Regions from separate parts of the Microbacterium sp. NPDC096154 genome, predicted to be linked through region 2. Evidence: predicted binding sites of a transcription regulator. Region 2 holds the regulator's gene; the other holds the start of a gene.

Region 1 (5,715 bases), on a different contig from region 2:
ACGGTCAGCAGCGTGCCGGCGGTGGAGACGACGGCGAGCAGTGCGACCAGCATGATGAGCGTGAGCGGCGTGAAGATGCGCGTCAGCACGGGGGCGATGTTCTCGACCACCGCCTGTTTTGTCTCCACGAGCCAGGCGGCGACGAGCACCGCTCCCGGGATGCCGACAGGCAGGATCCAGTCGATCACGACGGGGCTGGGATCCACCCCGACCATCGCGAACACGGCGTACGTCAGGCCGAGCAGCACGCCGCCGCCGAGCGCCATCAGCACGTAGTACACGACGAACTCGCCCGTGAAGCGCACGAAGTCCATCCGCCGGTCGCTGGAGCGGACTCGGCCGCCCGTATAGGCGACGCCGACGAGACCCCACGCGACCACCGGGCCGTGGAGCGCGGCGAGCACGGATGTCTGTCCGAACGGTGAGAACGGCGGTATCGCGACCAGCGCAGCGAGCAGGGCGAGGCCGGCGCCCAGCCCCGCGATCCAGGCCCAGCTGAGGCGTCGCTTCCAGCTCAGATAGCCGACCAGGAACGGGGCGACGTACAGCGTGAGGGTGCGCATCAGCGCGCCGGCGGCGCCCTCGCTCGGTACGTCGTCAGACGCGAACCCGAACAGCGTGAGGGCGAGCTTGAACGCGAGGCCGGCTGCGGCGCCGACGGCGATCGCCACGGCGGCGTCGCGCCAGCCGGATGCTGCCGCGGGCTCGCTCGCCGGTGCGACGAGCAGCTGCTTCCACAGCCGGTCCGAGTGCTCGCGGGCGTACTCGCCCGACAGTGCGTCGGCGTCGCCCATCCGGCGGATCCCGATCAGGAACGCCTCGTCGTCGTCCAGCCCGCGCTGACGCAGATCCGCGATCCGCTCGCGCAGGTGGTCCTCGAGCTCGTCGACGTCGCGGGCGGAGATGGTGCGACGCGCGAGCAGGTAGCGCCGCCAGTCGGCGATGCGGGCTTCGAGGGCCTCGGACGCGGCGCCGCTCATGCCGGGGCTCCCGCCACGCGCAGGCCCGTGTCGCCCCCGTGCCAGGCTCCGCGCAGGGCGTCGACCACCACCGACCACTGCGCCTGGCGGTCGGCGAGCGCCGCGCGGCCCTCGGCGGTGATGGCGTAGTGCTTGCGGCGCCGCCCGGTGGGGGAGACGCCCCACGACGAGGAGACCTGTCCGTGGCGCTCGAGGCGGTGCAGCAGCGGATACAGCATGCCGTCGTTCCACGACATGCGGCCGCCGGAAAGCTCGGTGACGCGCTTGAGGATCGCGTAGCCGTACAGCTCGCCTTCGGCCAGGATGCCGAGCACGAGAGGGGTCGCGGATGCCGCGACGAGGTCTTTGTCGATGCGCATGGAGCCTCCTGGGAATACCTTGCAGTTCAAGGTAACCCATACCTCGCACCGCGAGGTAGTCGCCACGGGCGGGAATAACCTCGCCGAGACCGCGTTGAAGTTGATATCGTGTGACTCAAGTTCGGAACTTGATGGCACTCCACGCAACTTTCAGGAGGAGATCCGGCGATGCCTGACAGCACTCCCTTCGGATTCGGCCAGGACGGCCCCAGCGCGTTCGACGAGTTCCTCGCCCGCTACCTGCAGGGCGAGCGCGCACGCGCCGCACGGTCCGTCGACCTCACCCGCTACCTCAGCGCCCGTACCCAGGAGCTGCTGCAGAGGGCGGGGCGCTATGCGCTGCGGCGCGGCCAGCGGGAGCTCGACGCGCTGCACGTGCTGCGCGTGCTCGCCGACGACCCGACCGTGGCCGAGGCGATCGCGCGCATCGGCGCCGACCGTGCCGCCGTGGCAGCCGCCGCCGAGCAGCGCCTGCCGCAGCCCGGCGCTCCGGCCGACATCGACGGCGCGGTCGTCACGCCCGCGGTTCAGCGCACGCTGTTCCACGCGTTCCAGGTGGCGCGGTCGTCGGGCTCGACCTACATCGACCCCGAGCACGTCTTCTTCGCGCTCGTGCTGGCGCAGGACACCCCGGCCGGGCAGATCCTGTCGTCGGCCGGCGTCACCGCCGAGGCGCTCACCCAGGGCGTGCGCGAGACCATCGCCGCGGGCGGCGAGGCCCCGACCGAGGCGTCGCCCGAGCAGGCCACCGGCATGCTCGAGACCTACGGCACCGATCTCACCCAGCGCGCCCGCGACGGCCTGCTCGACCCCGTGATCGGCCGCGACTCCGAGATCGAGCAGACCATCGAGATCCTGTCGCGTCGCACCAAGAACAACCCCGTGCTGGTCGGCGAGGCCGGCGTCGGCAAGACCGCCGTCGTGGAGGGGCTGGCCCGCGCGATCGTCGCGGGCGCGGTGCCCGAGCAGCTGCACGACAAGCGCGTGATCGCGCTCGACCTCGCCGCCATGCTGGCCGGCACGCGCTACCGCGGCGACTTCGAGGAGCGACTCACCAAGACCGTCGAGGAGGTGGCCGAGCACAGGGACGAGGTCATCCTGTTCATCGACGAGATCCACACGCTCGTCGGCGCCGGCGGCGCGGGTGACGGCGCCATGGACGCGGGCAACATCCTGAAGCCCCGCCTCGCGCGCGGCGAGCTGCATCTCGTGGGCGCGACGACCCTGAAGGAGTACCGCGCGATCGAGAAGGACGCCGCGCTCGAGCGCCGCTTCCAGCCCGTGCGGGTGGGTGAGCCCTCGGTGACGGATGCGATCCAGATCCTGCACGGCCTGCGCGAGGCGTATGCGCAGCACCACCGCGTGACGTACACGGATGACGCCCTGCGGGCCGCGGTCGAGCTGAGCGACCGCTACCTGACGGAGCGGGTGCTGCCCGACAAGGCCATCGACCTGATCGACCAGGCCGGCGCCCGACTGCGGCTGCGCCTCGGCGCACCGGCCGACGTGAGCGCGCTGATGGAGCGCCTGGCCACCCTGGAGGCGGAGAAGAACGCCGCCGTCGCCGCCGAGCACTACGAGGACGCCTCCCGCCTGCGCGACGAGATCGCCGACGTGCAGCGCCGCATCGACGAGGCGGCATCCGGCACGGTTCCCGCGGTCGTCGACGAGCCCGAGATCGCGGCCGTGGTCAGCCGTGCGACGGGCATCCCCGTGGCGCGGCTCACGGAGACCGAGCGCGAGCGTCTCGCGGGTCTGGAGGACGAGCTGCACCGGCGCGTGATCGGCCAGGACGACGCGGTCACGGCGGTGGCCAAGGCCGTGCGCCGAAGCCGCACCGGCATGGGCGATGCGCGCAGGCCGGTCGGCTCCTTCCTGTTCCTCGGGCCGACGGGCGTGGGCAAGACGGAGCTCGCCAAGGCGCTCGCGGCGAACCTGTTCGACGACGAGGGCGCCATCGTGCGCTTCGACATGAGCGAGTTCGGCGAGCGTCACACCGTGGCGCGCTTGGTCGGCGCCCCTCCCGGGTACGTCGGCTACGACGAGGCGGGTCAGCTCACCGAGCGCGTGCGCCGCAACCCGTACTCGATCGTGCTGTTCGACGAGATCGAGAAGGCGCACCCCGACGTGTTCAACCTGCTGCTGCAGGTGCTCGACGATGGGCGCCTGACCGACGGCCAGGGCCGCACGGTCGACTTCCGCAACACGGTCATCGTGATGACCTCGAACCTGGGGTCGGAGTTCCTGGCCTCGCGTGCCGGCGCGATCGGGTTCACGACGGGCGGCCGCGAGTTCGACGACGACGACCTGCGCGCCCGCGTGATGGGACGCCTGCGTGAGTCGATGCGACCGGAGTTCCTGAACCGGATCGACGAGATCGTGCTGTTCCGCAAGCTGGAGAAGCCGCAGCTGCGTGAGATCGTGTCGCTCCTGCTCGGCGCCACCCGTGCGCGGCTCGCTGCCCGGGAGGTGTCGCTCGAGGCCACGCCCGCGGCGATCGAGTGGCTGGCCGAGCACGGCTACGAGCCGGAATACGGCGCCCGCCCTCTGCGCCGGCTGATCCAGCGCGAGGTCGACGACCGCATCGCGGACCTCTTCGTCTCGGGCGCGCTGGGCGACGGAGGCGCCGTGCGGCTCGACGCCCGTGACGAGCGGCTCGTGGTCGAGCCAGCCGCGCTCGCCGTCGCGGCCTGACTGCCCCGAAGCCCCGGAGACATGTTCTCCGGGGCTTCGCCGTGTCGGCGGCGCGTGGCACGATGCGACCATGGAGCAGCGGATCAGTTTCGTGACTCTCGTGGTCGAGAACGTCGAGGCGAGCACGGCGTTCTACGTCGACGGGCTCGGGTGGGAGCCGGAGCTGCACGTCGCGGGCGAGGTGCTCATGCTGCGGATGGGGGAGAAGCTCATCCTGTCGCTGTGGGATCGGACGGCGGCCGAGCACGAGATCGGGCCGGTGACCTCGGGCGGGACGCCGCCCCTGACGCTCGCGCACAATGTGGCGGATGAGGAAGCGGTCGACGCCGCGATCGCCGAGGCGCGAGCGGCGGGCGCGACGATCGTCGCCGAGCCGCAGAGGCGCGAGTGGGGCGGATACTCCGGCTACTTCGCCGACCCCGACGGCTATCGGTGGGAGGTCGCGCACAACCCCGGTCCCGTCGGGCAATCGGTGCTGCCGTAGCCGGCGCGGGCTCAGCCGTGCGGCCAGGCAGCGAGAGCGCGCTCGATCGCACGGCGGCTCGCAGCGTCGGTGCGCTCGATCAGCTCGACCACCGGCACGCGGGTCTTCGCCGAGCGCGCCGCGGGCAGGCGCCACGTTCCCACCACAACGCCATCGACGAGCACGGCGGGTCGGAACACGCCGTTGCCACCCGGCACGAGGGCATCCATCGTCTCGGCGCTCGCCACGAGCGAGCGGTCGCCGTAGCCCAGGATCCATTCGTCGAATGCCGGCACGAGCGTGACCCCTGAGGCGACGGGCGCATCCGGCTCGCCGATCACCCATGCGGGGCTCCCGTCGACGTTCACCTCGACGAGGTCGTCGATGAGCGCCGCGGCCTGCCGCAGCGCGGTCTTCGGCAGCTTGAACCACCACGCCGCGTCGTCGGGGGTGACCGGCCCTCGTGCCGTGACATATCCGCGCAGCAGGCCGGCGAGAGAGGCCGGTTCGGGGGTCGCCTCGTCAGCATCGGCAGGGGGTGACGGCACCAGCAGCTGCTCCGGCCCCGCGAACGGGCCCCAGTGCATCAGACCTCCGACCGCGAGGTGGAACAGCAGGTGGTAACCGCGCCCGCCGCTCGTGGCGATTCCGTCGGCCTCCCACAGTGCGAGCGCCTCGGCGCGCGTGCGCGGCGCATCCCGGAGCGCGTCGGACAGGATGGCTCGGGCTCGGTCGATCGTGGCGTCGTCGAGCCCGAGCTGTTCGCGTCGGCGGACGGCCGAGCGGTGCGTGCGCGCGGCCGTGCGGCGCAGGAGGGCCGCGAGGTGCGCGGGTGTCGTGGCGAAGAGGGTGCCGCGCATCGGCCAGGACCGCACCAGGATTCCTGCATCGAACGCCGCCCGCACGTCGTCGACCGTGGTGCCCGGACGGGAGCGGATGGCGACGGCGCGCAGCACGGCGGGCAGATCCTGCCCCTGCAGTGCGACCGCCCGGTCGACCACCGCGGCGGGGGAGAGCTGGGAGCCGCCCATCAGCTGCGCCGACCACCGCAGGCGGCGTGCGTCGGCGCGGGAGAGATCCATGCCGCACACGCTATCCCCAGCCGCCGACGTGGCGCGGCGGGTGCGGGGTGGTGGTGCTCGCTGCCCCAGGGGCGTGTCCCGGTTGTGGCCGGAATGGCGGGTGGATTCGGGCGAGAAGTGGGACATGGGGGCCCGGG
Region 2 (5,715 bases):
TCAGCTGCTGTCCCTGCGGACCGGGCTCGCGCAGCGGGGCGCCCGAGACGAACATCCCGATCGTGCGCAGACCCCCGTCGGTCCAGTCGTCACGGCGCATGAGCCGGCCGCTCGGGTGCAGCCAGGCGAGGTCGTTCGGGCCGCCCTGGATGGTGGGCCGCCCCTCGAACCAGTGCCGCTGCCTCAGCGCCGGATGCTCGCGGCGCAGCCGCAGGGCCGCCTTCGTGACCTCGTAGACGTCGAGCCACGCGTCGTCCGCGCTCCAGTCCATCCACGAGATCTCGTTGTCCTGGCAGTACGCGTTGTTGTTGCCGCGCTGGGTGCGCCCGCGCTCGTCGCCGGCGGTGAGCATGGGAACGCCGTTCGACAGGCACAGCGTGGCCATCATGTTCGCCGCCTGCCGACGACGCAGGGCCACGATCTCCGCGTCGTCGGTCTCGCCCTCCACGCCGTGGTTCCACGAGCGGTTGTTGTCGGTGCCGTCGCGGTTGCGCTCCCCGTTGGCCTCGTTGTGCTTGCTGTCGTAGCTGACCAGGTCTCGCACCGTGAAGCCGTCGTGCGCCGTGATGAAGTTGATGGAGTTGTACGCGCTGCGTCCATCGTCGGCGTAGAGGTCGCTCGACCCGGCGAGGCGGGTCGCCACGTCGCGGATGGGGGCCCGCCCACGCCAGAAGTCGCGCACCGTGTCGCGGTACTTGTCGTTCCACTCCGCCCAGGGCGGCGGCATCCGGCCGACGAGGTATCCCTCCATCGACACATCCCACGGCTCCGCGATGAGCTTCACGTGCCGCAGGATCGGGTCCTGTCCGATCGCGATCAGCAGCGCACAGTCGAAGTCGACGTCGTAGCCCGTGCGTGTGAGCGCCGACATGAGGTCGAAGCGGAAGCCGTCGACGTGCATCTCGGTCACCCAGTAGCGCAGCGAGTCCAGGATGAGCCGCAGCGCCAGCGGGTTCCACGCGTTCACCGTGTTGCCGCATCCGGTCACGTCCCAGTAGCGGTCGTCGAATCCGCCGTCCGCGGCGACGACGCGCTTGTAGAAGCCGCGGTCGTCGAGACCGCGGAACGACAACGTCGGCCCCTCCGGCCCGGCCTCGGCGGTGTGGTTGTAGACGACGTCGAGGATGACCTCGATGCCCTCGCGGTGCAGCGCCTTGACCATCTGCTTGAACTCGGCGACCTGGCCGCCGCGATCGCCCGACGAGCTGTACGTCGCGTCGGGCGCAAAGTACGAGATCGTGTTGTAGCCCCAGTAGTTGGTGAGACCCCGCTCGAGCAGCGCTGGTTCCGAGAAGAACTGCTGCACGGGCAGAAGCTCGACCGCCGTCACGCCGAGGTCGCGCAGGTACGAGGTGACGGCCGGGTGGGCCAGGCCGGCGTACGTGCCGCGCAGGTGCTCGGGGATGCGGTCGTGCAGCTTCGTGAAGCCCTTGACGTGCAGCTCGTAGATCACGGTGTCACGCCAGCGCGTGGCCGGCGGGCGGTCGTCCTCCCAGTCGAACGCCCGGTCGACCACCACGCTGCGCGCCGTGTAGCCGGACGAGTCGGTGTCGTCGCGCACGGCCGGATCGCCCTCGCGGGATCCGTAGATGGGCTGCTCGGCGATGATCGTGCCGCTCGTCGCGAGCGCGTACGGGTCGAGCAGCAGCTTGTGCGGGTTGAAGCGCAGACCGTTCTTCGGATCCCACGGACCGTCGACCCGGAACCCGTACCGCTGACCGGGCACGACATCCGGCAGCGCGCCGTGCCAGATGCCCAGCGTGTGCTCCGTGAGCCGGTGGCGGGTCTCGCGGCCGGCGTCGTCGAAGAGGCACAGCTCGACGGACGAGGCGTAGGGGGCGTAGACCGCGAAGTTCGTGCTGTCGGGTGACCACGTGGCACCCAGCGGCCACTCCCGTCCGGGCCAGATGGGGACGGCCTCGCCGAGGGCTTGCCACGTGACGGGGGTCATCGCTCCGGCGGCCTCCACAGCACCAGGTCGGCGCTGCGGCGCACGCGCGTTCCGGCCCTCAGCGTGACGACGGATCCTGTCGCACCGGCCGCGAAGACGCGGGCGCCGGGACGGTTCTCGATCTCGTGGCGCAGACGGGATTCCAGCTCGCCGACGCGGCGACGCAGATCGCGCACCTCATCCTCGAGGTCCAGCACGCGCGCGATGGCGGCGAGACTCATGCCCTCGCCCGACAGGCGGGCGACCTCGCGCAGCTGCTCGATGTTGCGCGGCGAGTAGCGGCGGGATCCGCCACGCGTGCGGCCCGGCACGACCAGGCCGATGCGGTCGTACTGCCGCAGGGTCTGCGGGTGCATGCCCGCCAGCTCGGCCGCGACCGCGATCGCGAAGAGGGGCGCGTCCTCATCGATGTCGTACGTGTCGCTCATCCGATCCTCCTCCCGTCGCGGTGCATGTCCCACTTGCGGCCCTAATCGCCGTCGCCGTGTCCCACCTGTGGCCGGAATGCGGGTGCCATAGCGGCCACAACGGGGACACGCCCAGGCTACGAGCCGTGCGCCTTGCTCATCAGGTCGGCGCGCGGGTCGCCCTGCGGCCCCACCTCGACAAAGCGCGCGAGCGCCTCACGAGCCTCGTCGTCGAGGTGCGCCGGCACGACCACCTGCACCTCGGCCAGCAGGTCGCCCGTGCCCTTCTGCGACGCGATGCCGCGTCCCTTGACGCGCAGCACGCGGCCCGACGGGGTTCCGGGCGCGACCCGGAGCTTGACGGGGTCGCCGCCCAGCGTCGGCACCTCGATCGTGGCCCCGAGAGCCGCCTCCGCGAACGTCACGGGCACGACCACGCGCAGGTTCAGTCCTTCGCGCACGAACACCGGATGCGGTCGCACCGCCACCTCGACGACGATGTCGCCGTTCTCGCCGCCGTCCGGCGACGGGCGGCCCTTGCCCCGCAGTCGGATCTTCTGCCCGTCCGCCACGCCGGCCGGGATCTTGATCTTGAAGGGCTTGCCCTCCTCGCTCTGCAGCGAGATGGTCTCGCCCTTGGCGGCGGTGACGAAGTCGATGGTCGTGCGCGCCCGCACGTCGGCGCCCTTCTGCGGACCGCCGAAGCCGCGGAAGCCGCCGGTGGACCGGCCGAAGCCGCCGGAACCGAACCGCCCGCCCCCGCCCTGGTTGAACATCGCGAAGATGTCGTCGAAGTCCTGGGCCGATCCGCGGTTCTGCGTGAACGCGCTGAACACGTCGTCGAAGCCACCCGCGCCGCCGCCGCCCGCGGTGAAGCGAGCGCCCGATCCCATCGCGCGGATCTGGTCGTACTCCTCCTTCTGCGCGGGGTCGGAGAGCACGGCGTATGCCTCGCTGATCTCCTTGAACTTCGCCTCGGCGGCTGCGTCCCCCGGGTTGGAGTCGGGGTGGTACTGCCGCGCCAGCTTGCGGTACGTCTTCTTGAGATCAGCCGCGCTGACGTCTTTCGACACACCCAGGACCTTGTAGAAGTCCTTCTCGAACCAGTCCTGACTGGCCATCTTCACCTTCTCCTGAGGCTGGGGGCGTCTCGTCTGCGCCGCGCCCGCTCGACGACGGGGGTGCCCGATCGTCGAGCGGGGCGGCAGGGCGCAGGCGAGACGCCTCGAATCGACCTGTCGAACTACTCCGCGGGAACCGCGACGACGACCTTGGCCGCGCGCAGCTCGATGTCGCCGAGGCGGTAGCCCAGCTCGACGACCTCGAGGATCGTCGCCTCGGTCGCACCGGGCGTGGGCTGCTGGAAGATCGCCTCGTGCTGCTGCGGGTCGAACGTCTCGCCCGCCGCGCCGTACGCGACCAGTCCCATCCGCTCGGCCACGCCGCGCACCTTCTCGGCGATCGCGGCGAACGGGGTGCCCTCGCCGAGATCGCCGTGCTTCTCGGCGCGGTCGAGGTCGTCGAGCACGGGGATGAGGCCCTTGACGGCCTCGCCCTTCGCGCGCGCGATCTCGACGTGGCGCTGCTCCTCGGTGCGCCGGCGGTAGTTGGCGTACTCGGCCTGCAGGCGCTTGAGGTCGTGCAGCAGCTGCGTCTCGTAGTCGCTCTTCTCCTGCTCAGCGGCCTCGTCGCTCTGGCCGATGTTCAGGATGTCGTCGACCGTGAGCTCGGGCTCGCCCTGCTTGGCGCCACCGGGACCGTCGGCCGTGTTCGCGGCCTCGTCGTCGGCGGGAACGCCGTCCTGCTCCTCCGAGGTGCCCGCCTGAGGCGCCTCAGGGGCGGTCGCGTCCTGCGCGTCCGCCCCCTCGGCTCCAGGCTGGACCTCGTCGCCGTCGTTGCGGTCGGGCTGCTCGAAGTCCTTGTCGCTCATCAGCTCTTCTTGTCCTCGTCGTCCTCGACCACCTCGGCGTCGATCACGTCGTCGTCGGCCGCCTGGTCACCGGCCGGGGCATCCGACGCGGGCGCGGCCTGCTCGGCCTGAGCCTGCGCGTAGATCGCCCCGCCGAGCTTGGTCTGGCTCTCGTTGAGCTTGTCGAACGCGGCCTTCACGGCCTCGTCGTCGTCGCCCGCGAGCGCCTTCTTGAGCTCGTCGACATCCGCCTGCACCGACTCCTTGACGTCGGCGGGCAGCTTGTCGTCGTTCTCCTTGATCAGCTTCTCGATCGAGTACGACAGCGTCTCGGCCTGGTTGCGCACCTCGGCGGCCTCGCGGCGCTTCTTGTCTTCGGCCGCGTGCTCCTCGGCCTCGCGCACCATGCGCTCGATGTCGTCCTTGGGCAGCGACGAGCCGCCCGTGATCGTCATCGACTGCTCCTTGCCGGTGCCCTTGTCCTTCGCCGAGACGTGCACGATGCCGTTGGCGTCGATGTCGAACGTGACCTCGATCTGCGGCACGCCGCGCGGCGCGGGCGCGATGTCGGTCAGGTCGAACGTGCCGAGCGGCTTGTTGTCGCGCGTGAACTCACGCTCGCCCTGGAACACCTGGATCGACACCGACGGCTGGTTGTCGTCGGCCGTCGTGAAGGTCTCGCTGCGCTTGGTCGGGATGGCGGTGTTGCGCTCGATCAGCTTGGTCATGATGCCGCCCTTGGTCTCGATGCCGAGGCTCAGGGGGGTGACGTCGATGAGCAGCACGTCCTTGCGCTCGCCCTTCAGGACGCCGGCCTGCAGGGCGGCGCCGACGGCGACGACCTCGTCCGGGTTCACGCCCTTGTTGGGCTCCTTGCCGGTCTCGCGCTTGACGAGCTCCGACACCGCAGGCATGCGGGTCGATCCGCCGACGAGCACGACGTGGGCGATGTCCGACACCTTGATGCCGGCCTCGCGGATGACATCCTCGAACGGCTTCTTGGTGCGCTCGAGCAGGTCCTTCGAGAGCTCCTCGAACTTCGCGCGCGTCAGCGTCTCCGACAGCGACACGGGGCCCGACTCGGTGAGCGACAGGTAGGGCAGGTTGATCGACGTGGAGGTCGAGCTCGACAACTCCTTCTTCGCCTGCTCCGCGGCCTCCTTGAGGCGCTGCAGGGCGATCTTGTCGCCCGAGACGTCGACGCCCGTCGTCTCCTTGAACTGCTTGATCAGATAGTCGACGATGCGCTGGTCCCAGTCGTCGCCGCCCAGGCGGTTGTCACCGGCGGTGGCGCGCACCTGGATGGTCGAGAAGTCGTCGTCCTTGCCCACCTCGAGCAGGGACACGTCGAACGTGCCGCCACCCAGGTCGAACACCAGGATGAGCTCGTCCTCCTTGCCCTTGTCGAGCCCGTAGGCGAGGGCCGCGGCGGTGGGCTCGTTGATGAT

What was found. The regulator HspR, encoded in region 2, represses chaperone genes until heat shock. The targets are predictions, from matches to a motif close to AAGTTGAGTCNNNNNGACTCAACTT.
Region 1: ABTW64_RS06010 (ATP-dependent Clp protease ATP-binding subunit) is a predicted target of HspR. The motif match lies at 1,437-1,461, and genes of this name have one in related genera.

What each region holds. Positions count from the first base shown of each region.
Region 1 covers NZ_JBEOSM010000003.1:281,838-287,552, reverse strand. Annotated here, with positions in the region: gene ABTW64_RS06020 (permease prefix domain 1-containing protein) at 1-980, opposite strand, end outside; gene ABTW64_RS06015 (PadR family transcriptional regulator) at 977-1,339, opposite strand; gene ABTW64_RS06010 (ATP-dependent Clp protease ATP-binding subunit) at 1,508-4,033, shown strand; gene ABTW64_RS06005 (VOC family protein) at 4,104-4,517, shown strand; gene ABTW64_RS06000 (winged helix DNA-binding domain-containing protein) at 4,529-5,578, opposite strand.
Region 2 covers NZ_JBEOSM010000005.1:136,181-141,895, forward strand. Annotated here, with positions in the region: gene glgX (glycogen debranching protein GlgX) at 1-1,951, opposite strand, end outside; gene ABTW64_RS08865 (heat shock protein transcriptional repressor HspR) at 1,948-2,379, opposite strand; gene ABTW64_RS08870 (DnaJ C-terminal domain-containing protein) at 2,496-3,479, opposite strand; gene ABTW64_RS08875 (nucleotide exchange factor GrpE) at 3,602-4,288, opposite strand; gene dnaK (molecular chaperone DnaK) at 4,288-5,715, opposite strand, start outside.